Regions from separate parts of the Streptosporangium heterodermiicola genome, predicted to be linked through region 2. Evidence: predicted binding sites of a transcription regulator. Region 2 holds the regulator's gene; the other holds the start of a gene.
What was found. The regulator LexA, encoded in region 2, represses DNA repair genes until DNA is damaged. The targets are predictions, from matches to a motif close to TCGAACANNTGTTCGA.
Positions count from the first base shown of each region.

Region 1 (12,019 bases), on a different contig from region 2:
CCGCAGCGACCAGGGCTGCGGCGACGGCTACAGCGACTGCCCGGCCGCGGTCGACCCCGCCCGCTCGATCACCGGCGACGCGCAGGAGCGCTGGCTGCTGGACGGCATGCGGCGCTCGGAGGCGCGCTGGGACGTGCTCGGCCAGCAGGTCTTCTTCGCCCAGCGCGACAACAACGCCGGGCCCGCCAAGATCACCAGCCAGGACGCCTGGGACGGCTACGTCGCCTCGCGGCAGCGCATCACCCAGGGCTGGGTGGACGCCAAGGTGCGCAACCCCGTGGTGCTCACCGGCGACGTGCACGCCCACTGGGCGAGCGACCTCAAGCTCGACTACGACGACCCCACCACCCGCACGGTCGGCTCCGAGCTGGTCGCCTCGTCCATCACCACGGGCGGCGACGGCGTCGACTCCGACCCGGCGGCCCACCCGTACCTGACGATCAACCCGCACCTGAAGTTCTACAACAACCAGCGCGGCTACGTGCTGACCCGGATCGAGCGCGACCGTCTCACCGCCGACTTCAAGGTGCTGCCGCAGGTGACGCGGCCGGGGGCGGCGGCGCACACCAAGGCGACGTTCGTGATCGAGGACCGGGTCCCCGGCGTGCAGCGGACGTACCTGCGCCCGGTCGACCCCTCGGCCGCCAGGACCCCCGGGATCGACTGGATCCAGGAGACCGTGGACCTGGAGACCAAGCGTCCCTGAGCTCGTGGTGATCACCTGTCACCACCGTCACGGGCGCCCCGGCGGATCCTCGCCGGGGCGCCCGTGGCGCGTTCCGGCGGGGTTTTCCCCGGGGCGAACCGGTTTGGGAACGCCCGGCCGGTAGCCATACGCTGAAGAGGCACCCCACCCGCACGGGAAGGACCATCGGTGACCATCGTCCCCACGATCGGCGTGTTCGCGCTGCAAGGAGACGTGCGCGAGCACGTGCGCGCCCTGGAGGCGGTGGGCGCGAGAGCGGTCACCGTACGGCGTCCCCGCGAGCTGGAGGCGGTCGACGGCCTCGTCGTCCCCGGCGGGGAGTCCACCACGATGTGGAAGCTCGCCGAGACCTTCGAGCTGCTCGAACCGCTCCGTATGCGGATCAAGGCGGGCATGCCCGCCTACGGCTCCTGCGCTGGGATGATCATGCTGGCCGACCGGATCGAGGGCGGGATCGAGGGCCAGCAGACGATCGGCGGCATCGACATGGTCGTCCGCCGCAACGCCTTCGGGCGCCAGGTCGACTCCTTCGAGGCCGACGTCGACTTCGCCGGTCGCGGCGGCATGCGGGCCGTCTTCATCCGCGCCCCCTGGGTGGAATCCGTGGGTTCGGAGGTCGAAGTGCTGGCGCTGGCCGAACCTGGGGATAGGATCGTCGCGGTCCGCCAAGGACCGTTGCTCGCCACGTCCTTCCACCCGGAACTTACCGGGGATGTCGGTGTGCATTCATATTTCGCTGAGATGGTGAGGGAGCTCTAGGCGATGTCCGGCCACTCCAAATGGGCGACGACGAAGCACAAGAAGGCCGCGCTCGACTCCAAGCGCGGCAAGCTGTTCGCCAAGCTCATCAAGAACATCGAGGTCGCGGCCCGGACGGGCGGACCCGATCCGGACGGCAACCCGACGCTGTACGACGCCATCACCAAGGCGCGCAAGAGCTCGGTCCCGATCGACAACATCGAGCGCGCCCGTAAGCGCGGCGGCGGCCTGGAGGCCGGCGGCGCCGACTGGCAGACGATCATGTACGAGGGGTACGCCCCCGGCGGCGTCGCGGTGCTGATCGAGTGCCTCACCGACAACCGCAACCGCGCCGCCTCCGAGGTCCGCGTCGCGCTGACCCGCAACGGCGGCTCGCTGGCCGACCCCGGCTCGGTGTCCTACATGTTCAACCGCAAGGGCGTCGTGCTCGTCCCCAAGGGTGAGCTCGCCGAGGACGACGTGCTGGTCGCGGTCCTCGACGCGGGCGCCGAGGAGGTCAACGACCTGGGTGACCAGTTCGAGGTCGTCTCCGAGGCCACCGACCTCGTCCCGGTCCGCAAGGCCCTGCAGGAGGCCGGGATCGACTACGACTCGGCCGAGTCCAGCTTCATGCCGACGATGAACGTCCCGCTCGACGAGGACGGCGCCCGCAAGGTCTTCAGGCTGATCGACGCCCTGGAGGACAGCGACGACGTGCAGAACGTCTGGGCCAACTTCGACGTCTCCGACGAGGTCATGGAGAAGCTCGACGCCTGACCCGGGCCATTCCGGTGTGACCTCGTGTTGTCTGCGAGGTTTGTCCGCGTGGTCAAGGGCATATCACGCGGACAATGGGCAATCCTGATCTGATCTTTGCCGTGGCGGGCGTCGCCGCGCTGCTCGCGGCCACGCTCCCCCGGCTCCTCGACCGGCGTCCCTTCTCGCTCCCGCTGGCCTGCCTGCTGGGCGGCCTGCTCCTCTACTTCCTTCCCCTGGAGCTGCCGGATCCCGATCCGGTGGCCCACCGGTCACTGATCGAGCACGCCACCGAGATCTGTGTGCTGATCTCGCTCATGGGCGCCGGGCTCGCCATCAACCGGCCCTTCGGGCGGCGCGCCTGGTCCTCGACCTGGCGCCTGCTGGGGTGGACGCTCCCGCTCACCGTCCTCGGCGTGGCCGCCGCCGCGTACGGCCTGCTCGGCTGGCCGCTCGCCGCGGCGCTGCTGCTGGGCGCGGTGCTCGCGCCGACCGACCCGGTGCTCGCCTCCGACGTGCAGGTCGGCGAGCCCGTCGACTCGGAGAAGGCCGACGACGAGGTCCGCTTCACCCTCACCTCCGAGGCGGGCCTCAACGACGGCCTCGCCTTCCCCCTGGTGTACGCCGCGATCGCGCTGGCCGTCAGCGGGGGCGTCGGCTGGGTCGCCGAGTGGACGCTGGTGGACCTGCTCTACCGGTGCGCCGCCGGAGTGGTGTGCGGCCTGCTGATCGGCAAGGGTCTGGGGCGGCTGTTCTTCCGCTCCCAGAAGTCCGACCTGCGGCTGGCCGAGCACCGCGACGGCTTCGTGGCACTGGCCGCGACGTTCCTGGCCTACGGCCTCACCGAGCTGGTGCACGGGTACGGCTTCATCGCGGTGTTCGTGACCGCCTGCACCATCAGGGCGGCCGAGCGCAGCCACGGCTACAACGGGGTGCTGCACGGCTTCATCGAGCAGATCGAGCGGCTGTTCACCGCCTGGCTGATCCTGCTGCTCGGCGGCTTCGTCGCGGTGGGCGGCCTGGCCGCGCTCACCTGGCGGGGCGCCGCGGTCGGCCTGTTGCTGCTGCTGGTCATCCGGCCGCTGACCGGTTGGCTCGCCGAGCTGGGGGGCAGGGCGGGCCCGCGCGAGCGCGTCGCGACGGCGTTCTTCGGCATCCGAGGCATCGGCTCGCTGTTCTACCTCGCCTATGCCCTCGGCCAGGCCGACTTCGGCGTACCCGCCGAGGAGCTCTGGGCCGTGGTCGCCTTCACCGTGCTGGCCTCCCTGGTGATCCACGGCATCTCGGCCTCGCCGGTGATGAACCGCCTGGACCGGTTGCGCGACAGGAAGAGCGACGAGGACGCCGAACCCGCCGCCCAGCACCTGTGAGCCGCGAGGCCGCCCCGGGCTGAGGCCGGAGCACCTCCGTGGCCGGGTCCGATGCCCGCTCGCGGCTGAGCCCGGAGTACGCCCGTGACTGGGTCCGACGCCCGCCCGTGGCCGAGTCCGGGGCGGGCTCGCGGCCGGGGCCGACGCCCGCTCGCGGTCGAGGCCCGGAGCCCGCTCGTGGCCGGGACCCGGGGCCCGCTCGCGGCCTCTCCGGCGGGCCGGGGAAGAGCCGTGCGCGGGCCGCCCGCACGCGGTAGAGTCTGCCACCGAACAGGTGTTCGGCGAGCGGAGGCGTGTCGGTGCGGTTGCCCGAGTTGCGGGTGATGGGGGTCGATCCCGGGCTTACCCGATGCGGGCTCGGCGCCGTCGAGGGGCGGCCGGGCGCCCCGCTGAACCTGGTGAAGGTCGGGGTCGTCCGCACCCCCTCCGACGACGAGATCGGCGCCCGGCTGGTGGCGATCGAGGCGGGCATCGAGCAGTGGCTCGACGAGATCCGGCCTGACGCGGTGGCCGTGGAGCGGGTCTTCGCCCAGCACAACCTCAGGACCGTGATGGGCACCGCGCAGGCCTCCGCCGTGGCGATCCTGTGCGCGTCCCGCAGGGGCCTGCCGGTCGCGCTGCACACGCCGTCCGAGGTCAAGGCCGCCATCACCGGCAGCGGCACGGCCGACAAGCAGCAGGTCGGCACGATGGTGACCCGCCTGCTGCGGCTGGACGCCATGCCCAAGCCCGCCGACGCCGCCGACGCGCTCGCCCTCGCGATCTGCCACGTGTGGCGGGGCGGGGCCCAGAGCAGGCTGGCCGAGGCCGCCGCGAAGGCGGCGGGCGCCACCACGACCCCCGCCGCCTACTTCCGAGGCCGTGGCAGGGCCGGACACCCGAGAGGAACCGCGAAGTGATCGCCTCGGTGCGAGGACAGGTGACCGCGATCGCGCCCGACGGGGCGGTCGTCGAGGTCGGCGGGGTGGGGGTCCTCGTGCACTGCACGCCGGGCACGCTGGCGACGCTCAGGACGGGCGAGGAGATCAGGCTCGCCACCTCGCTGGTGGTCCGCGAGGAGTCGCTCACCCTGTTCGGCTTCGTCACCGACGACGAGCGCGGCACCTTCGAGCTGCTGCAGACGGCGAGCGGGGTCGGCCCCAAGGTCGCCCTCGCGATGCTCGCCGTGCACACCCCCAACGCGCTCCGGGTCGCGGTGGCCTCCGCCGACGTCAAGGCGCTGACCAGGGTCCCCGGGGTGGGCCCGAAGGGCGCCCAGCGGATCATCGTCGACCTCAAGAACAAGCTCGGCACGCCGGAGGAGGCCGTCAACGCCGCGCTCGACGGCCGCGCAGCCGCACCCGCCTGGCGGTCCCAGGTCCACTCCGGGCTGGTCGGCCTGGGCTACTCGGGGCGAGACGCCGACGAGGCGGTCGCCATCGTCGAGCCGCAGGCCGACGCGGACCTGGCCGAGGGCCGTCCCCCGCAGGTGGCGGCCCTGCTCAAGGCCGCGCTCCGCGCGCTGAGCGCGCGATGAGGCGCGAGCGTGGCGGGCCTCACCGGTTTTCCTGGGGTGAGCGTGCCGTACGGGACACGCGGGGTGACTGCGGGAGAGGCCGCCGTACGGCGGGCGGGGGAGGGGCGGCGTGAGTTCCGACCGTGATCTGGTGTCGCCGGACGCAGAGGGCGACGAGAGATACATCGAGGCGGCGCTCCGGCCCAAGCGGCTGGACGAGTTCATCGGCCAGGCACGGGTGCGCGAGCAGCTGTCGCTGGTGCTGCAGAGCGCGCTGCGCCGCAACCGGCCGCCGGACCACGTGCTGATGAGCGGCGGTCCCGGGCTGGGCAAGACGACCCTTTCCATGATCATCGCGACCGAGCTCTCCGTGCCTCTCCGGATCACCTCGGGGCCCGCGCTGGAGCGGGCCGGCGACCTCGCGGCGATCCTGTCGACCCTCTCCGAGGGCGAGGTCCTGTTCATCGACGAGATCCACCGGATGGCCAGGCCCGCCGAGGAGATGCTCTACCTCGCGATGGAGGACTTCCGCGTCGACATCGTGGTGGGCAAGGGGCCGGGGGCGACCGCGATCCCGCTGGAGATCGCCCCGTTCACCCTGGTCGGGGCCACCACCAGGGCGGGTATGCTCCCCGCGCCGCTGCGCGACCGCTTCGGTTTCGTCGCGCACATGGACTTCTACGGGGTCGCCGAGCTGGAGGAGGTGCTGCACCGCTCCTCGCGCCTGCTGGGCGTCACGCTCCCCGGCGACGCCGCCCACGAGATCGCCGGTCGCTCCCGGGGCACCCCCCGCATCGCCAACCGGCTGCTGCGCCGGGTCCGCGACTTCGCCGAGGTGCGCGCCGAGGGCGTCGTCACCAGGGACGTCGCCTCCGCCGCGCTCAACCTCTACGAGGTCGACGCCGAGGGGCTCGACCGGCTCGACCGGGCGGTGCTCGGCGCGCTGCTGCGCAAGTTCGGCGGCGGGCCGGTGGGACTGTCGACCCTGGCGGTCGCGGTGGGGGAGGAGCCGGAGACGGTCGAGGTGGTCGCCGAGCCGTTCCTGGTGCGGCAGGGCCTGCTGGCCCGCACCCCCCGGGGCCGGGTCGCGACCGCGGCGGCCTGGACCCACCTGGGGCTGGTGCCCCCGCCGGACGCCTTCGGGGCCTCGTTCCTCGTCGATCTTGAGGATGATCCCGGGCAAATCTAGCGTTGGGAGTCGGTGGGGGAGCCGTACAGGATTGATCACAGAACGATGACAACTGTATCGAAATGGGAACTTCCCTGCGTGCCGAAACGTGACTTCGTTGCCGCGCTCTTAACAGCTCGCCTAAACTCCGAGCCTTGGCTGGCTGTGTAGGCTGACGTGCTGAGCGGCGTGGCCGTATGTGACGTCCGGCTTCCGCCGGTCAATCTCAAGAGAGGGAGCGGCCCTGTGGGCGGCAACTATTCGAGCCTGATCATGATCGCTCTCATGGTCGTGGTGTTCTACTTCCTGCTCATCCGGCCGCAGCGCAAGCGGCAGCAGGAGCAGGTCAAGATGCAGAACAGTCTCACGCCGGGCACCGGTGTCATGACCACGACGGGTCTCTTCGCGACCGTGGTGGCCATCGACGCCGACGACGTGATCCTGGAGATCGCCCCCGGCGTGGAGACCCGCTGGGTCAAGGCGGCCATCGGCCGTGTCCTGGTTCCGGTTGACGACGTGGAGGAGGAGAATGTCAAGGCTGTCGACCACGATGTCGTGGTGACGGCGGAACAGCAGGGTGCAGACCACGACACGACGAGCAAGAAGCCGTGAGTGGCCTCACCTCCAACCCCCTATAACCGAAAGAACTGACGACCAGTGGCCCGACCGACCAGCGGCCAGAGCAGACCGGGGCGCATGCTCCTGGTGCTTCTGGCGATCATTCTCGCCATGGGCGGGGCGATGCTCCTCAACAAGGCGTACACCCCGGAGTATGGCCTCGACCTCGCCGGCGGCACGACCGTGACGCTGCAGCCCGTCACGCCGAACGGGGGCGCTCCCTCGCAGGAGAGCCTCGACCTCGCCGTGAACATCATCCGCGAGCGGGTGAACGGCAGCGGCATCTCCGACGCCGAGGTCGCCAAATCCGGCGACAACATCGTCATCTCCGTTCCCGGAGCCGGCCAGGAGGAAGTCGTCAAGCTGGTCGGCACCACCGCGGAGCTGAGATTCCGCCAAGTGCTGGCGATCGGGGCCGGGTCGCCTCCGCCCCCGGGCCAGCTCTCCACCGAGGCGCCGACGCCGACTCCCTCGCCCAGCGCCTCCGGACGCAAGGGCGACAAGGGGTCCAAGCCCGCCGAGTCGGCGACCCCGAAGCCCGGCGCGACCGCCGCGCCCGACACGGGAGCCTCACCGGCCGGCCGCGCGCTGTCGTCGGCGCTCACCGACCCGAGCCCCGGCGCCACTCCCGCGCCCTCCGCCGAGCCGAGCGGCGACACGTCCGCCAAGCCGGGTAAGAGCGCGGCCCCGGACGCCAGCGCCGCGCCCGACGCCAGTGCCTTGCCGACGGCCCCGCCGGCATCGCCCGACGACCCCATGGCGGGCGTCGACACCACCGGGATCGACCCCGCGGCGCTCAAGCGGTTCGAGACGCTCGACTGCGCCAAGGACGCCGGGGTGGGCGCCCAGGACGCGCCGGACAAGCAGTACGTCGGCTGCAGCCAGGACGGCAGCACCAAGTTCGTGCTGGACAAGGCGGCCGTGACCGGCACCTCGATCGACAGCGCGTCCTCCGGCGTCGACCAGACCACCGGTGAGTGGCTCGTCCAGCTCGCCTTCAAGGGCCAGGGCCCCGACCAGTGGTCGAAGGTCACCACCACCGCCTTCAACTCGCAGGCCCCCCGCAACCAGGTCGCCATGGTCCTCGACGGCGTGGTCATCTCCGCGCCCGTCATCCAGGAGCCCATCACCGGCGGCCGGGCGCAGATCTCCGGCAGCTTCACCCAGGTGACGGCCGACGAGCTGGCCAACCAGCTCAAGTACGGCGCGCTGCCGCTGAAGTTCGAGAAGAGCTCCATCGAGGAGGTCTCCTCCACGCTGGGCGCCGACCAGCTGCGCGGCGGTCTCATCGCGGGCGCGATCGGCCTCCTGCTGGTCGTGATCTACTCGATGCTCTACTACCGGGGTCTGGGCGTCGTCTCGGTGCTGAGCCTCGTGGTGGCCACGGTCGTGACCTACCAGGCCGTCGTGCTGCTCGGCGCGTTCGCGGGCTTCCGCCTCTCGCTGCCGCACATCATCGGACTGATCGTCTCGATCGGTATCACCGCGGACTCGTTCATCGTCTACTTCGAACGGATCCGCGACGAGATGAAGGAGGGCCGGCGCTCGCTGCGCACGGCCGTCGAGGTCGCCTGGGTCCGCGCCCGGCGGACGATCCTCATCGCCGACGCCGTCATGTTCATCGCCGCCGTGGTCCTCTACTTCCTGGCGGTCGGCGGCGTGGCCGGGTTCGCCTTCGCGATGGGCCTGACCACGCTCATCGACATCGCGGTGGTGTTCATGTTCACCAAGCCGTTCGTCGCGATGCTGGCCAAGTTGCCGTTCTTCGCCAAGGGGCACAAGCTCTCCGGGCTCGACGCCGAGCGCATGAGCGAGGCCCCCGTCGCGCCCAAGACCGTTCCGCAGGAGGCCTGATGTCCGGCATCGCGCGCCGGCTGTACCGGGGCGAGGTCGACGTCGACTTCGTCGGCCGCAAGAAGCTCTGGTACACCCTTTCCGCAATCCTGCTGGTGATCTCCATCGCCGGTCTGGTCTTCAACGGGCTCAACCTGGGCGTGGAGTTCAAGGGCGGCTCCGTCTTCTCCTTCAAGGCCCCGACGGCCAACATCGAGCAGGTGCGCGCCACGTTCACCGACGCCGGCGCTCACCAGGTCATCGCGCAGACGACCCAGAACGGCTGGCGGGTCACCACGGAGAGCCTCCCGGCCGACCAGGTCACCAAGATGCAGAAGGCCGTGTCCACCGAGTTCAAGCTGCCGGTGGACCAGGTCAACCTGCAGGTGATCGGCGCCTCGTGGGGTGGTCAGGTGGCCAACAAGGCCGTCATCGGACTGATCGTCTTCATGCTGGCGATCATCCTGTACCTGACGATGGCCTTCGAGTGGAAGATGGCGCTCGCCGCCGTCGTGGCGCTGCTGCACGACCTGGTGATCACCGCCGGCGTCTACGCCTGGTCCGGCTTCGAGGTCACCCCGGCGACCCTGCTGGGCTTCCTGACGATCCTCGGATACTCGCTGTACGACGCCGTCGTCGTCTTCGACATGATCAAGGAGGTCACCGCCAAGATCGGCAGGACCTCCAAGATCACCTACACCGAGGCCGCCAACAACGCGCTGAACCACACGCTGATCCGGTCGCTGAACACCACCCTGGTGGCGATCCTGCCGGTCGCGGCGATCCTCTTCATCGGCACCACGCTGTTCGGCGCGGGCACGCTGAAGGACCTGTCGCTGTCGCTGTTCGTCGGCATGCTCGTCGGCACCTACTCCTCGCTGTGCGTCGCGACGCCGCTGCTGGTCACGTTGAAGGAGCGCGAGCCCCTCTACACGGAGATCGCCAAGAGGATCGCCGCGCACGGGGGCGGTTCCGGGGTCAAGACGGTGCGCCAGCCGGTCACCGCCGGAGCCTCCAACGGCGCCGCCACGGTCGCCGGCGGAGCCTCCGGTGGCACCTCCACGGTCACCGGCAGGGCCCCCTCGGCCGGTGACAAGCGAAGGAAGAAGTAAGCACGAGCACGTCCGCGCCTCCGCTCCCCGCACGGGGAGCGGAGGCGTTTTCCTTACCAACGCAACCCCAGCAGCCTCTTTCCCGTACCGTCACCGGCCCCCGGTGTCCTTCCACCCCGAGATCTCCACAGGAGCGCCGACCATGACCGAGCTGAGCAGCCTGATCCTCGACCGCATCCGCGACGTGCCCGACTATCCGCAGCCCGGGGTGCTGTTCAAGGACATCACCCCCCTGCTCGCCGACCCGGTGGCGTTCACCGCGGTGACCGAGGAACTGGCCGGGCTGTACGAGGTGGACAAGATCGTCGGGATCGAGGCGCGGGGGTTCATCCTGGCCGCCCCGGTCGCCGTCCGGGCGGGCGCGGGCTTCGTCCCGGTACGGAAGAAAGGCAAACTGCCCTCTGAGACGCTTGAGGCGTCCTACGATCTGGAGTACGGCTCCGCCACCATCGAGGTTCACCGGGACGCCTTCACCCCCGGAGAGCGCGTTCTCATCGTCGACGACGTGCTCGCCACCGGAGGTACGGCGCGCGCGGCGGTGGAGCTGGTCCGCAGGGCGGGCGCCGACGTCGTCGCGGTCGCCGTGCTCATGGAGCTGGCCTTCCTCAAGGGCCGCGAGCGCCTGACCGACGTGGAGCTGCACACCCTCGTCGTCGTCTGATCGACCCCGCGGACAAATGCACGCAACCCCGTCTGGATACACTGAGGGATCTGGACTCGAACGTAAGGAGTCTGAGTGCCCCGTGATGTGGTCGTCCCCGACGCGACCGCCGGCGGTGGCGGTCCCGAGATGGCCGTCCCAGCAGGCGATGCCGGTTCCGCCATGTCCGGAGCCGCCGAGGAGAAGCCGGCGGTAAGGCGAAGGCTCGCACGTTTCGGGGGGACATGGGGTGGCGGCATGAATCCGGTCCTGGAGCCGCTGTTCCGGACGGTCCGCGCGACCCATCCGAAGGCGGACCTGCGGCTCATCGAGCGCTCCTACGACGTGGCCGCCTACCACCACCGCGACCAGAAGCGTAAGAGCGGCGACCCGTACATCACCCACCCGCTGGCGGTGGCCACGATCCTGGCCGAGCTCGGCACCGACGACGAGACGCTGTGCGCGGCGCTGCTGCACGACACCGTCGAGGACACCGCCTACGGCCTCGACGAGCTGCGCTCGGACTTCGGCGACAACATCGCGCTGCTGGTCGACGGCGTCACCAAGCTCGACAAGGTCAAGTTCGGGGCCGCGGCCGAGGCCGAGACCGTGCGCAAGATGGTCGTGGCGATGTCCCGCGACATCCGGGTGCTGGTGATCAAGCTCGCCGACCGGCTGCACAACATGCGCACCATGCGCTACCTGCCCGAGCACAAGCGGCACCAGAAGTCGCGGGAGACGCTGGAGATCTTCGCGCCGCTCGCCCACCGGCTGGGCATGAACACCATCAAGTGGGAGCTGGAGGACCTCGCGTTCGCCATGCTCTACCCCAAGCGGTACGACGAGATCGCCCGGATGGTGTCGGAGCGGGCCCCGCGCAGGGACCTGTTCCTGCAGGAGGTCATCGAGAAGGTCTCCGGGGACCTGCGCGACGCCAAGATCCGCGCGGCCGTCAAGGGGCGCCCCAAGCACTACTACTCCGTCTACCAGAAGATGATCGCCAGGGACGTCGCCTTCGACGACATCTACGACCTGGTCGGCATCCGGGTCCTGGTCGACTCGGTCCGCGACTGCTACGCGGCGCTCGGCACGATCCACGCGCGATGGAACCCGGTCCCCGGCCGGTTCAAGGACTACATCGCGATGCCCAAGTTCAACATGTACCAGTCGCTGCACACCACGGTCATCGGCCCCGAGGGCAAGCCGGTGGAGCTGCAGATCCGCACCCACGGCATGCACCACAGGGCCGAGTACGGCGTGGCGGCGCACTGGAAGTACAAGGAGGACATGACCACCGCGGGTCCTCCCGGGGCGAAGCTGAAGCCCGCCAGCGACATGGCGTGGCTGCGCCAGCTCCTCGACTGGCAGAAGGAGACCGCCGACCCGGGCGAGTTCCTGGAGTCGCTCAGGTTCGACCTGTCGGTCTCCGAGGTCTACGTCTTCACCCCCAGGGGCCAGGTCATCGCCCTGCCGGAGAACGCGACGCCCGTCGACTTCGCCTACGCCGTGCACACCGAGGTCGGCCACCGCTGCATCGGGGCGCGGGTCAACGGCCGCCTGGTGCCCCTGGAGTCGCGCCTGGG
Region 1 covers NZ_JBPJSR010000001.1:44,306-56,324, reverse strand. The annotation lists gene ACSC1Q_RS00255 (alkaline phosphatase D family protein) at 1-706, shown strand, start outside; gene pdxT (pyridoxal 5'-phosphate synthase glutaminase subunit PdxT) at 875-1,465, shown strand; gene ACSC1Q_RS00245 (YebC/PmpR family DNA-binding transcriptional regulator) at 1,469-2,221, shown strand; gene ACSC1Q_RS00240 (cation:proton antiporter) at 2,296-3,570, shown strand; gene ruvC (crossover junction endodeoxyribonuclease RuvC) at 3,885-4,469, shown strand; gene ruvA (Holliday junction branch migration protein RuvA) at 4,466-5,086, shown strand; gene ruvB (Holliday junction branch migration DNA helicase RuvB) at 5,196-6,254, shown strand; gene yajC (preprotein translocase subunit YajC) at 6,480-6,845, shown strand; gene secD (protein translocase subunit SecD) at 6,930-8,705, shown strand; gene secF (protein translocase subunit SecF) at 8,705-9,796, shown strand; gene ACSC1Q_RS00205 (adenine phosphoribosyltransferase) at 9,939-10,457, shown strand; gene ACSC1Q_RS00200 (RelA/SpoT family protein) at 10,695-12,019, shown strand, end outside.
Region 1: a site for LexA is predicted at 3,837-3,852, ahead of ruvC (crossover junction endodeoxyribonuclease RuvC). Genes of this name have one in related genera too.

Region 2 (12,019 bases):
CCGTCTACACCACCCGTCCCGACACCCTGTACGGCGCCACCTTCTTCGTGGTCGCCCCGGACGCGCCGCTGGCCGAGGAGATCGTCACCGACGACCGGCGCGAGGCGTTCGAGGCCTACCGGGTCGAGGTGTCCAAGCTGTCCGACATCGACCGGCTGTCCACCGAGAAGGAGAAGACCGGCGTCTTCCTGGGCCGGTACGCCGTCAACCCGGTCAACGGCGAGCGCATGCCGGTCTGGGCGGCCGACTACGTGCTGTCCGACTACGGCCATGGCGCCATCATGGCCGTGCCCGCGCACGACCAGCGCGACCTGGACTTCGCCCGCGCCTTCGACCTGCCGGTGCGGGTGGTCGTGCACACCGGCCTGGCCGATCCCGGCGAGACCGGCATCGCCACCAGCGGTGACGGCGCGATGGTCAACTCCGGCCCGCTGGACGGCCTGGCCAAGACCGAGGCGATCCGGAAGATCATCGAGGTGCTGAGCGAGCGGGGCACCGGACGGTTCACGGTCAACTTCCGGCTGCGCGACTGGCTGCTGTCCCGCCAGCGCTTCTGGGGCTGCCCGATCCCGATCATCCACTGCGCCGACTGCGGCGAGGTCCCCGTCCCCGACGACCAGCTGCCCGTCACCCTGCCCGACATGCGCGGCGAGGCCCTGGCACCCAAGGGCGTATCCCCGCTGGCCTCGGCCGAGGACTGGGTCAACGTCTCCTGTCCCAAGTGCGGCGGCCCGGCCAAGCGCGACACCGACACGATGGACACCTTCGTCGACTCCTCCTGGTACTTCCTGCGCTACGTCGACCCGGCCTACGACGAGGGCCCGTTCGACGTCGAGCGCGTGCGCAGGTGGGGCCCGATCGACCAGTACATCGGCGGCGTCGAGCACGCCGTGCTGCACCTGCTGTACTCCAGGTTCTTCACCAAGGTCCTGCACGACATGGGGATGGTCGACTTCGTCGAGCCCTTCACCCGCCTGCTGAACCAGGGGCAGGTCATCAACCAGGGCAAGGCGATGTCCAAGTCACTGGGCAACGGCGTCGACCTGGGGCAGCAGATCGACGCCTACGGTGTCGACGCGGTCAGGCTCACCGTCGTCTTCGCCGGACCGCCCGAGGACGACATCGACTGGGCCGACGTCTCCCCGGCGGCGTCGCAGAAGTTCCTGGCCCGCGCGTTCCGCGTGATGGCCGAGGCCGGTGCGGCCTCGGCGCCCGGAGTGGACGTCACCGCCGGAGACCTGAACCTGCGCAAGGTCGTCCACCACACGATCGACGAGGTCACCAAGCTGGTCGACTCCCACCGCTTCAACGTCGCGGTGGCCCGCATGATGGAGCTGACGAGCGCGGCCCGCAAGGCCATCGACTCCGGGCCCGGCGCGGCCGACCCGGCGGTCAGGGAGGCCGCCGAGACCCTGGCGGTCATGCTGTCCCTGGTCGCGCCGTACGCGGCGGAGGAGGGCTGGGAGCGGCTGGGACACTCCGCCTCGGTCGCCACCGCGGGCTGGCCGGTGGCCGACCCGGCGCTGCTGGTCCAGGAGTCGGTCACCTGTGTCGTCCAGGTCGCGGGCAAGGTGCGCGACCGGCTGGAGGTCTCCCCGGAGATCTCCGAGGCGGACCTGGAGGCGCTGGCCCTGGGGTCGGAGAAGGTCCGGTCCTTCCTGTCCGGTACGCCGCGCAAGGTGATCGTCCGCGCCCCCAAGCTGGTCAACATCGTCCCCTAGGGGGTCGTGAGCCGGTCGACCTCGTCCCCTGGGAGCCGTGGAGCGGGCGGCCGGGCAAGGCCGTCGTGTGGTGGGTGAGGCCGCGGCGCGTGGTCTCGAAGGCCGCTGCCGGAACGCGGACCGGAGGTGCTCGGGGGTCGCCCATCGGATGGACGACTCCCGAGCGGCTCACCGGCGGGTCCCCGCTCCCGGTCACCCGCCGGGCTTCCGGCGCTCATCTCCGCTCTATCGATCAGCGTGCCGGTGTCCGTTGACGTGGGATCTTCCGAGGCGTCCCTTCACCCTTCATCCGAAAACGCCGGAGGGGCGGGGTCCCGATGTCGGGACCCCGCCCCTCCGGCGTGTCGCGCGTCCTCCGGCTGTCGTGCGGAGGCTGGAGGCGCGTGGTGTGGAACTCGCGCCGGAACGGTGTCTTCCGGAGCTCGCCCGGCGGATGCGAAGACCCGCCGGTGAGCCAGGCGGACACGGAAACCGGCGGACGCGGAGAACGGTCCGAAAGCCACCCGGAAACCGGCGGACGCGGAGAACGGTCCGGGGTCGCCGGGGACGCTCGCGTCAGAGCTTGCGGAGGACCGCGACGACCTTGCCGAGCACGGTGGCCTCGTCACCCGGGATCGGGTCGTAGTTGGGGTTGTGCGGGACCAGCCAGACATGGCCGTCTCTGCGCTTGAAGGTCTTGACCGTGGCCTCGCCGTCGATCATCGCCGCGACCACGTCGCCGTTGTCGGCGACCGGCTGCTGGCGTACGACCACCCAGTCGCCGTTGGCGATGGCGGCCTCGATCATCGAGTCACCGGTCACCTGGAGGAGGAAGAGCGTGCCCTCGCCGACGAGCTGCTTGGGCAGGGCGAAGACGTCCTCGATGCTCTCCTCGGCGAGGATGGGGCCACCGGCGGCGATCCGGCCGACCAGGGGGACGTAGGCGGCGGTCGGGCGGCTGACCGGAGCCTCGTCCTCGCCGGAGTCGGGATCCACCCACAGCACGGGCTCGCCGGGAAGGCGGACCTCCAGGGCGCGGGGGCGGTGCGGGTCACGCCGCAGGTAGCCCTTGCGCTGCAAAGCCGTCAGCTGGTGCGACACGCTGGAGGTGCTGGTGAGCTGCACCGCCTCACCGATCTCCCGCATGGACGGCGGATAGCCGCGCTGCTGCACGGAATCGCGGATCACCTCAAGGATCTTCCGCTGCCTGGGGGTGAGGCCAAGGGAGTCACGCCTTCGCACCGCCAGGTCGCTGGCGGCCGAACCGTTCTCGTTGTGCTGGCTCATACGAACTCCTCGCCTCCCGGTCTGTATCTGACGCGTCGCACACAGCGACCATACCTCGGCCGAAGATCATATTCAAACAATTGTTCGAATGTCCTCGAAATCGGCGACGCCGTGGTGTACAACATCGTACGGGAGTTCGATCGACATCGTGTTCGATTCGCCGATCTTTCTTCGACATGTGTTCGGCCAGGTCGAGGGGATGGGGGTCACCATGAAACCGACCACGACGACACCGCGATCCAGGACCGCGCCGGCATCCCGGGCCGCGCGGCGATCACCGGAGGCGCCGCGCCTGCGGCTCGTGCCGCCCCCGAGACCGGAGCCGGGATCGGGGCCGGAGCGGAGCCTCGCGCCGGAGTCCGCGCGAAGGCCCGAGGCGGGTCCGGGGTCCGGGGCGGGGCCGGGATCCGACCGGGGGCCGGTGCCGGGGCCGCGAGCCGGCCGCGGGGCGGCACAAAGGTCCGGGCCGGGGTCCGGGCGTACGCCCGAGCGGGTGTCCGGGCGGACGTCCGGGCGTGAGACGAAGCGGGGGTCGGGGCGGGCGGTCGATCGGGAGCCGGGGCGGGGGTCCGGATCCAGGCCGAGGCCGGCGGCGCGATCGGCGGTGGCGCCCGCGGCGCGGGTCCGCCGCTCCGGAGTCGACCGTCCCGCGCCCGTCCGGCGGCCACTCCGGCTCACCAGGCGTGGAAGGATCGTGGCGGTGGCGGTGCTCGCGCTGTTCACCCTGGGGGTGCTCTGGATCGGCGGGCGCATCGACATGGCCTCGGCGGGCGGGCGGCCGGATCTTGAGGGTCTTCCCCGGATCACGGTGCACGCGGGCGACACGCTGTGGGAGATCGCGGACGCGTTGACCGAGGAGGCCGACGCCGGCCCGACGGTCCGTCGTGTCATGGACCTCAACGGGCTGCCCGGCCCCGAGGTCCGGCCGGGGACCCGGCTCTATCTCCCCGAGGGCCTCGTCCGCTGAGGCCCGGGAGGGCCACCCCGAGGTGGGGGTGGGGCGGCATGCGCGAGGGGCGGTCGGCGAGCGGGAGAGAAGGGCCCGAGGGGCGGTCGGTCCACGCGGGGGACGGGTTCGAGGAGCGGTCGGCGTACGCGGGAGAGGGGCCCGAGGCGGTCGGCGGGCGAGGGTGGGGCCCGAGGTGGTCGGCGGGCGGGGGAGAGGTCCGAGGGGCGGTCGACGGGCGCGGGAGAGGGATTCCAGGGTGCGGTCCGGCGGGGGCGGGAGAGAGGCGCGGGGCCTTTCGCCTGACAGATCGCCCGGGGCGGATGTGAGGGAAGGGGCGCCCGGGGTGGGAGGGGCCTCGCCCGGGTGGCGACACGCCGGGATGTGACGGCTGATCAGCGACTTCGTCCGGCAAGGTCGTTTCAACTTGCGTTCATGGTCGCGCACTTCTACGGTTGGACCACAACATCTAGTGGCTGTATCGCAACCCTTCACCACAGATTGTGGTTCCATTACCGCATCTCGACTATTCGAAGATGTGTGCGCGAGCGTCTAGGCGTGCGCGCCGTGGGTAGGTGAGGTGGGTCGGCCGCTTCGGTAGTCAAGGAGGCGACACGCGTGCATTGTCCGTTCTGTCGCCATCTGGACACGCGGGTCATCGACAGCCGGGCCACCGAGGACGGTGGAGCCATCCGCCGCAGGCGCACGTGCTCGGAATGCGGGCGCAGGTTCACCACGCAGGAGACCGTCCTGCTCATGGTGAGCAAGCGAAGCGGTGTGACGGAGCCGTTCTTCAGGGAGAAGGTGATCGCCGGGGTCCGGCGGGCCTGCCAGGGGCGGTCCGTCAGCGAGGACTCCCTGGCGCAGCTGGGCCAGCGGGTCGAGGAGAGCATCCGGGCCACCGGATGCGCCGAGATCGCGGCCCACGAGGTCGGGCTGGCCATCCTGGGCCCGCTCCGCGAGCTGGACGAGGTGGCGTACCTGCGGTTCGCCTCCGTCTACCGCGGATTCGAGACGCTGGCCGACTTCGAGGCGGAGATCGAGAAGCTCCGGGCGGAGCGCTCCACCGGGCAGGACTGATGCAGACCCCGGGCGCCGGGGGTGAGGCGGCGCGTTGGTGTGGTCCGATTCGAGGGTTCTACGGAGCCCCAGGAGGGGGAAGTCATGACGGAGACTGTCGGCGCGGTGACACGTGGGAGCAAGAGGCCGCGTAAGGGCCTGAGGATGAAGCGCGTCTTCACCACGCCAGGCGTCCATCCCTATGACGAGCTGACCTGGGAGCGCCGTGACATCGTCATGACCAACTGGCGCGACGGCTCGATCAACTTCGAGCAGCGCGGCGTGGAGTTCCCCCAGTCGTGGTCGGTCAACGCCGCCAACATCGTGACCACCAAATACTTCCGCGGCGCGGTCGGCACCCCGCAGCGGGAGTGGAGCCTCAAGCAGCTCGTCGACCGGGTGGTGGGCGTCTACACCCGTACGGCGGTCGAGCACGGCTACTTCGCCGGTGACGAGGACGCCGAGATCTTCGACCACGAGCTCAAGCACGCTCTGGTCAACCAGGTCTTCAGCTTCAACTCGCCCGTCTGGTTCAACGTCGGCACCGCGTCGCCGCAGCAGGTCAGCGCCTGTTTCATCCTGGCCGTCGACGACCAGATGGAGTCGATCCTCGACTGGTACAAGGAAGAGGGCGTGATCTTCAAGGGAGGGTCGGGCTCCGGCGTCAACCTCTCCCGGATCCGTTCCTCCAAGGAGCTGCTCTCCAGCGGCGGCACCGCGAGCGGCCCGGTCTCCTTCATGCGCGGCGCCGACGCCTCCGCCGGGACGATCAAGTCCGGGGGCGCCACCCGCCGCGCCGCCAAGATGGTCGTCCTCGACGTCGACCACCCCGACATCGAGGAGTTCGTCGAGACCAAGGCGCGCGAGGAGGACAAGGTCCGCGCCCTCCGCGACGCCGGGTTCGACATGGACCTGGGCGGCAAGGACATCGTCTCCGTCCAGTACCAGAACGCCAACAACTCCGTGCGCGTCTCCGACGAGTTCATGCGCGCGGTGGAGAACGGCGAGGAGTTCGGCCTGCGCGCCCGCCTCACCGGCGAGGTCATCGAGAAGGTCGACGCCAGAGGGCTGTTCCGCAAGATGGGCAAGGCGGCGTGGGAGTGCGCCGACCCCGGCGTCCAGTACGACGACACGATCAACGACTGGCACACCAGCCCGGAGACGGGCCGCATCACCGCGAGCAACCCCTGCTCCGAATACCTGCACCTCGACAACTCCTCGTGCAACCTGGCGAGCATCAACCTGCTGAAGTTCCTGAAGGACGACGACACCTTCGACATCGCGAACTTCGTGAAGATCACCGAGCTGGTCATCACCGCGATGGACGTCTCCATCACCTTCGCCGACTTCCCGACCGAGAAGATCGACGAGACCACCCGCGCCTACCGCCAGCTGGGCATCGGCTACGCCAACCTCGGCGCGCTGCTCATGGCCACCGGCCACGCCTACGACTCCGACGGCGGCCGCGCGGTCGCCGGGGCCATCACCTCGCTGATGACCGGCGTCTCCTACCGCCGCAGCGCCGAGCTGGCCGCGGTCGTGGGCCCGTACGACGGCTACGCCCGCAACGCCGACGCGCACAAGCGGGTCATGCGCAAGCACAACGACGCGAACGAGGCCCTGCGCACGTTCGACGAGATCGACGGGGCCATCCACCGCGAGGCCTCCAGGCAGTGGATCGAGTGCCTGCGGCTCGGCGACCGCAACGGCTACCGCAACGCCCAGGCCTCGCTCCTCGCCCCGACCGGCACCATCGGCCTGATGATGGACTGCGACACCACCGGCATCGAGCCCGACCTCGCCCTGGTCAAGTTCAAGAAGCTCGTCGGTGGCGGCTCCATGCAGATCGTCAACCAGACGATCCCGCGCGCGCTGCGGCGGCTGGGCTACCAGGAGGAGCAGGTCGAGGCGATCGTCGAGTTCATCGCCGAGCACGGCCACGTCGTCGACGCCCCCGGGCTGCGGCGCGAGCACTACGAGGTGTTCGACTGCGCCATGGGCGAGCGCGCGATCGCCCCGATGGGCCACGTCCGGATGATGGCCGCGGCCCAGCCGTTCCTGTCCGGGGCGATCTCCAAGACGGTGAACCTTCCCGAGTCCGCGACGATCGAGGACATCGAGCAGGTCTACATGGAGGGCTGGAAGCTCGGCCTCAAGGCCCTCGCCGTCTACCGCGACAACTGCAAGGTCGGCCAGCCCCTCTCGGTCTCGGGCTCGGGCAAGAAGACCGAGGAGAAGGAGAGGCCCGCCGAGCCGGAGATCCAGGTCGTGGAGATCAGCCGCCCGACCCGGCGCCGGATGCCGAACCAGCGCCCCAGCACCACCACCCGCTTCACCGTGGGAGGCGCCAAGGGTTACATGACCGCCTCGTCCTACCCCGACGACGGTCTCGGCGAGGTCTTCCTGAAGATGTCCAAGCAGGGCTCGACCCTCGCGGGCGTCATGGACGCGTTCTCGGTCGCCATCTCCATCGGCCTGCAGTACGGGGTGCCGCTGGAGACGTACGTCGGCAAGTTCGTCAACATGCGCTTCGACCCGGCCGGCATGACCGACGACCCGGACGTCCGCATCGCCGCCTCGGTGATGGACTACATCTTCCGCCGGCTGGCCCTGGACCACCTGCCCTACGACGACCGCGCCGCCCTCGGGATCTTCTCCGCCTCCGAGCGCGCCGCCCAGCAGCGCGGTGAGGACCCGGCCCCGATCCACACCGCCGACGAGGTCATCGCCGAACTCGCCACCTCGGCCCCCATCGAGACGGCCTCCATCGAGTCGGCCCCCGTCGAGGAGCCGAAGTCCCGCCCCGAGGCGGCACCCGTGGAGACCCCGCGCCGCACCGGCTCCCTGGAGTCCCACCAGGGCCGCACCGCCGACGCGCCGCTCTGCATGACCTGCGGCACCAAGATGCGCCCGGCCGGCAGCTGCTACGTCTGCGAGGGCTGCGGCTCCACCAGCGGCTGCAGCTAAAACGGATCGAGATACGACATCGTGGGAAAATCCACCTAATCCTCCATATGAAACAGGCGCCTGACGGCTTTGTCGCGCTGAGGGGGTAATCGAAGAGGAGCGGGAAGCCCGGTACCGGGCTTCCCGCTCCTGCTGTCTCGTCAGCCCATGAGGCATGGATGACGGATGGCCGGCCAGGCGAGATCGGGCGCCGACGGATCGGCCAGATCAAGAGTGCGTTCCGCCGTATCGAGGAGTTGCTTATAGGTGGACGACCGTGATTCGTGAAAGGTGAGAACTGTGGACACGTAGGGTCTCGTTGATCCGAGCTTCAGGGAAAGCGGGGTGGCCGATGATGACAAGAACGGCTGTCGCGCGACGGGTGTCAACGCCGTGGCCGAGGATCGCGTCAAGGTTCTCGTCGAGGAGTTTCAGATAGTTCTGTGCCTGGGCTACACCTTCGTGCACTTTTTTGGTGGGGATGGTCGATGTCCGGTGGCTGGCAATGACCTTGACGGTGGCGCGTTTCAGTTCGGCCACGCGCAGAACGCCGTCGGGGCGGAGCGACGAGATGTCGAGTTCCAGGCCGCGGGTCAGCCTACGGCGTAGGGACTGGCCAACAACCCGCCGCCGAACAGCCACTATGCGCCGGTGAGTGTTTTCCGGATCTGGGACTCCGAACGCCACCGACAGAACTCGGTTGTCAGCCAGAACTGAGGGATGAAACGGGTGAGCCGGCGCGGTTGTTATCGTCTCGGCCATGCATGAGGAGCGGTCAACAGGACCCAAGGGCTTCAGGTAGCCCGTCAGGATATACCTGGCGGTGTCATCGGGGAGTCCCATGTCCCGCACCGTCCATCATGTTTCCCGATCGCGTTCCGGTACCGGTCATGTGTCCGGTGGTCCCTGGCGGTCGGTGACTGTCGTTGATCTGCGGTACAGCGGCGCGTGCCTGGAGGAGGCCGTCCGGGACGGTCGCCGGCCGCGCCCAGAACTCGTCCGCCGCGGGACTGTCGTCCACTCCTGGGCGCGGGTTGATCCTCATGATCGATTCGTGTCGCGACAGGCGGGCGTCGAAGAGCGCCGGGAACGGCGGCGACTTCGCCGTTCTGCCGCGGTGATTCGTCAGGTGGTCAACGCCGCGGTCGATGACTGTCCCGCCGACGAGGCGCTGGAGGATCTCGACGTTCCGCCGGCACGGCACCGCCGTAACGCGGTCTGGCTGGCGTGATCGCCCGAGGAGTACCGCATCTTTGGAATCAGGCGCACTGCCCCGGTGTCCCCGGGCGCAAGAGCGGCGTCGGGTAGATCGGATGGACAGGCCTGACCCTCACGGCTTCGCACGCGACTGTTCGGACATGGGTGCTCACTTGGCGCCGTAGGCCTGGCGCCACTGCTCGGCCGCTTGCAGCATCGCGTGGCCGACATGGTCGAAGAAGTCGCCGATGTCCCGTAACCGGGTCCCGGCGGGTGAGGTGACTCCGAGCGTCGCCGCTCCCTGGCGGGCGAAGTCGGCCAGCAGCGTGTTCTGGCGGGCACTGGCCATCCAGCCGCGGAACCAGGCGTCGGCGTCGATGACGTAGCGGTCGCGCCGCCGGCGGGGGTCGCGTTCGCGGCGGATCAGCTCCTGCCGTTCGAGCTCGCCGACGGCCTTGGAGATGGAGGCGGGACTGACCCGCAGCCTGCGGGCGAGCTCGGCCGCGGTGAGGCTGCCGCTGTCGGTGAGGTAGAGGCCGGCGAGGACGCGGGCGGTCATCCGCGACAACCCGGTGTTGATCATGAGTGTGGTGAACCTCTCCTCCAGATCGTCGACCGCTTCACGGTCACGTTCCCCGGGGGGCGGCGGACGTCTGCGGGCGCGTTCACGGGTGGCCTGGTGCGCCTGGTCGGCCTGGTAGCGATCGGGGCCGCCGTTTCGGGCCACCTCGCGCGAGACGGTGGACAGCGGCCGGTTCAGACGGGCGGCGATCTCGGTGTGGGTGAGCCCTCCGGCCAGCCCGTCGGCGATCTGCCGACGCTCCTGGTGGGTCAGCCTGCCTCCGGGCATGGGCGGCGCCTTCCTGGTCGTACGCGCGAGGACGGGGGCATTCTTGCATTCGCATTCATCTCATTGCAAGTTTGTCCGCTTGCGTTCACGGTCATCGCCATTGCAAGCTCGATAAAGTGCCTGCCTGAGAGACTTTTTTGCATTGACAGTTTTGTGAATGCAAGTTAGCTTTTTGTTTGTTGTAAAGATCGAATGTCGCGGGCCCAACGCTCCCGATGGGAATCCCCACGAAGTCCCGGCGTCGTTTCGGGCGAACCTCCCGGCGGGCGAGCGCGCGGGTGGTGTGACAGGCGAGGTTCACGGCCACCCGGTGGACCGTCGGCCTCGGCTCGCCCCGGCGGACGGCATCCCGCCGCCCCATCCCTCCATCCCTCGAAAGGAACCGACGTGATCGCATCGCAGTCCGCCAAGGCGGCGCTACTCGCCGCCGCGACCCTGGCCGCCACGGCCCTGCCCATCACCGCGTCGCCTGCCATCGCGTCGCCTGCCACCGCGTCGTCCGCCACCGCGTCCGCTCCCGGACATCCCGGGGTGCAGCAGGTGCTTGACCAGGCGGTGGCCGCCAAGCTCGCTCCCGGCATGGTCGCCGACGTCCGCGACGGCCGCCGCTCCTGGTTCGGCTCGGCGGGCGTGTCCGACACCGGGACCGGACGCGAGCGCCGGCGGAACGAGCGGTTCCGCATCGGCAGCGCCTCCAAGGCCTTCACCGCCACCGTGGTGCTCAAGCTCGCGGCCGAAGGCAGGCTGAGCCTCGACGACACCCTGGACACGTGGCTGCCCGGCCTGTTCGACAACAGCGCCTACGAGCCCGACAGGATCACCGTCAGGCAACTGCTCAACCAGACCAGCGGCGTCTACGCCTACTCCGACGACCCGGCGTTCTTCGCCACGGGCGTCGGTCCCGAGTGGTTCGAGCACCGCTACGACACCCACACCCCGGAAAAGCTGGTGGGGATCGCCCTCGCCCACCCGCCCACCGGCGAGCCGGGCCGGAGTTTCAAGTACTCCAACACCAACTACATCCTCGCCGCGATGATCGTCGAGAAGGCGACGGGCAGGACGTTCGAACAGGAACTCATCCGGACCGTCATCCGCCCCCTGCGCCTGACCGGCACCTCCCTGCCCCGCACCGACCCCGGGATCCGCGGCCCGCACCCGGTGCACTACTCCATCCTGTTCTCCCGCGACCCCCGGCCCGCCGTCCACGACGCCACCCGGATGAACCAGTCCTTCGCCTGGTCCGCCGGCGGTGTCATCTCCACCACCGCCGACCTCAACCGGTTCTTCGCCGCCCTGTTCGGCGGGCGCGTCCTGCCTCCCGCGCAACTGCGCGAGATGCTCACCACCGTCCCCACCGAAGGAGCGAACTGGATCCCCGGCACGCGCTACGGTCTGGGCGTCTTCGAACAGGAGCTGCCCTGCGGCACCAGCGTCTGGGGCAACGCCGGCGCCACCTACGGCTCCTGGAGCTACGCCATGGGCACCCGCGACGGCGAACACCGCCTCACCACCCAGGTCAACGGTGACTGGGCCCCGCTCAGCGTCTTCACCGACGCGCTCGCCGCCGAATTCTGCCCGGCCGGTACGAACCGGAGCCGATGACAACCGGGGCCAGGCCGACGAGGCTGTCGCGGCTGCGGGCCGTGTGGCCGGGCACGCACGGCCCGGCTGGGCGGCCGGAGTTAACGGGTGGCGGCCACGAGGGGTCTGTGGTCACAGTGGATCCGTGCCGGAGAACAATTTTGACGAACGGACAGCGGAAACCTACGAGGCCAAGTGGCCGGAACTGTTCGACCCGGCGGTCGTCGACCCGGCCGTCGACTTCCTCGCCGATCTGGCGGGATCGGGCACGGCTCTCGAACTCGGCATCGGTACCGGCCGCATCGCGTTGCCGCTCAGCCGACGAGGCGTTCGCGTGCACGGGATCGAACTGTCGACGGCCATGGTGGCGCGGCTGCGGGCCAAGCCCGGCGCGGAGAGCGTCGGCGTGACCGTCGGCGACTTCGCGACCACGGGGCCGGGCGGCGCCTTCCG
Region 2 covers NZ_JBPJSR010000015.1:229,441-241,459, reverse strand. The annotation lists gene leuS (leucine--tRNA ligase) at 1-1,721, shown strand, start outside; gene lexA (transcriptional repressor LexA) at 2,277-2,987, opposite strand; gene ACSC1Q_RS29790 (LysM peptidoglycan-binding domain-containing protein) at 3,688-3,954, shown strand; gene nrdR (transcriptional regulator NrdR) at 4,552-5,013, shown strand; gene ACSC1Q_RS29780 (vitamin B12-dependent ribonucleotide reductase) at 5,098-7,959, shown strand; gene ACSC1Q_RS29775 (Shedu immune nuclease family protein) at 8,200-8,781, opposite strand; gene ACSC1Q_RS29770 (hypothetical protein) at 8,993-9,169, shown strand; gene ACSC1Q_RS29765 (GbsR/MarR family transcriptional regulator) at 9,305-9,985, opposite strand; gene ACSC1Q_RS29760 (serine hydrolase domain-containing protein) at 10,373-11,587, shown strand; gene ACSC1Q_RS29755 (class I SAM-dependent DNA methyltransferase) at 11,712-12,019, shown strand, end outside.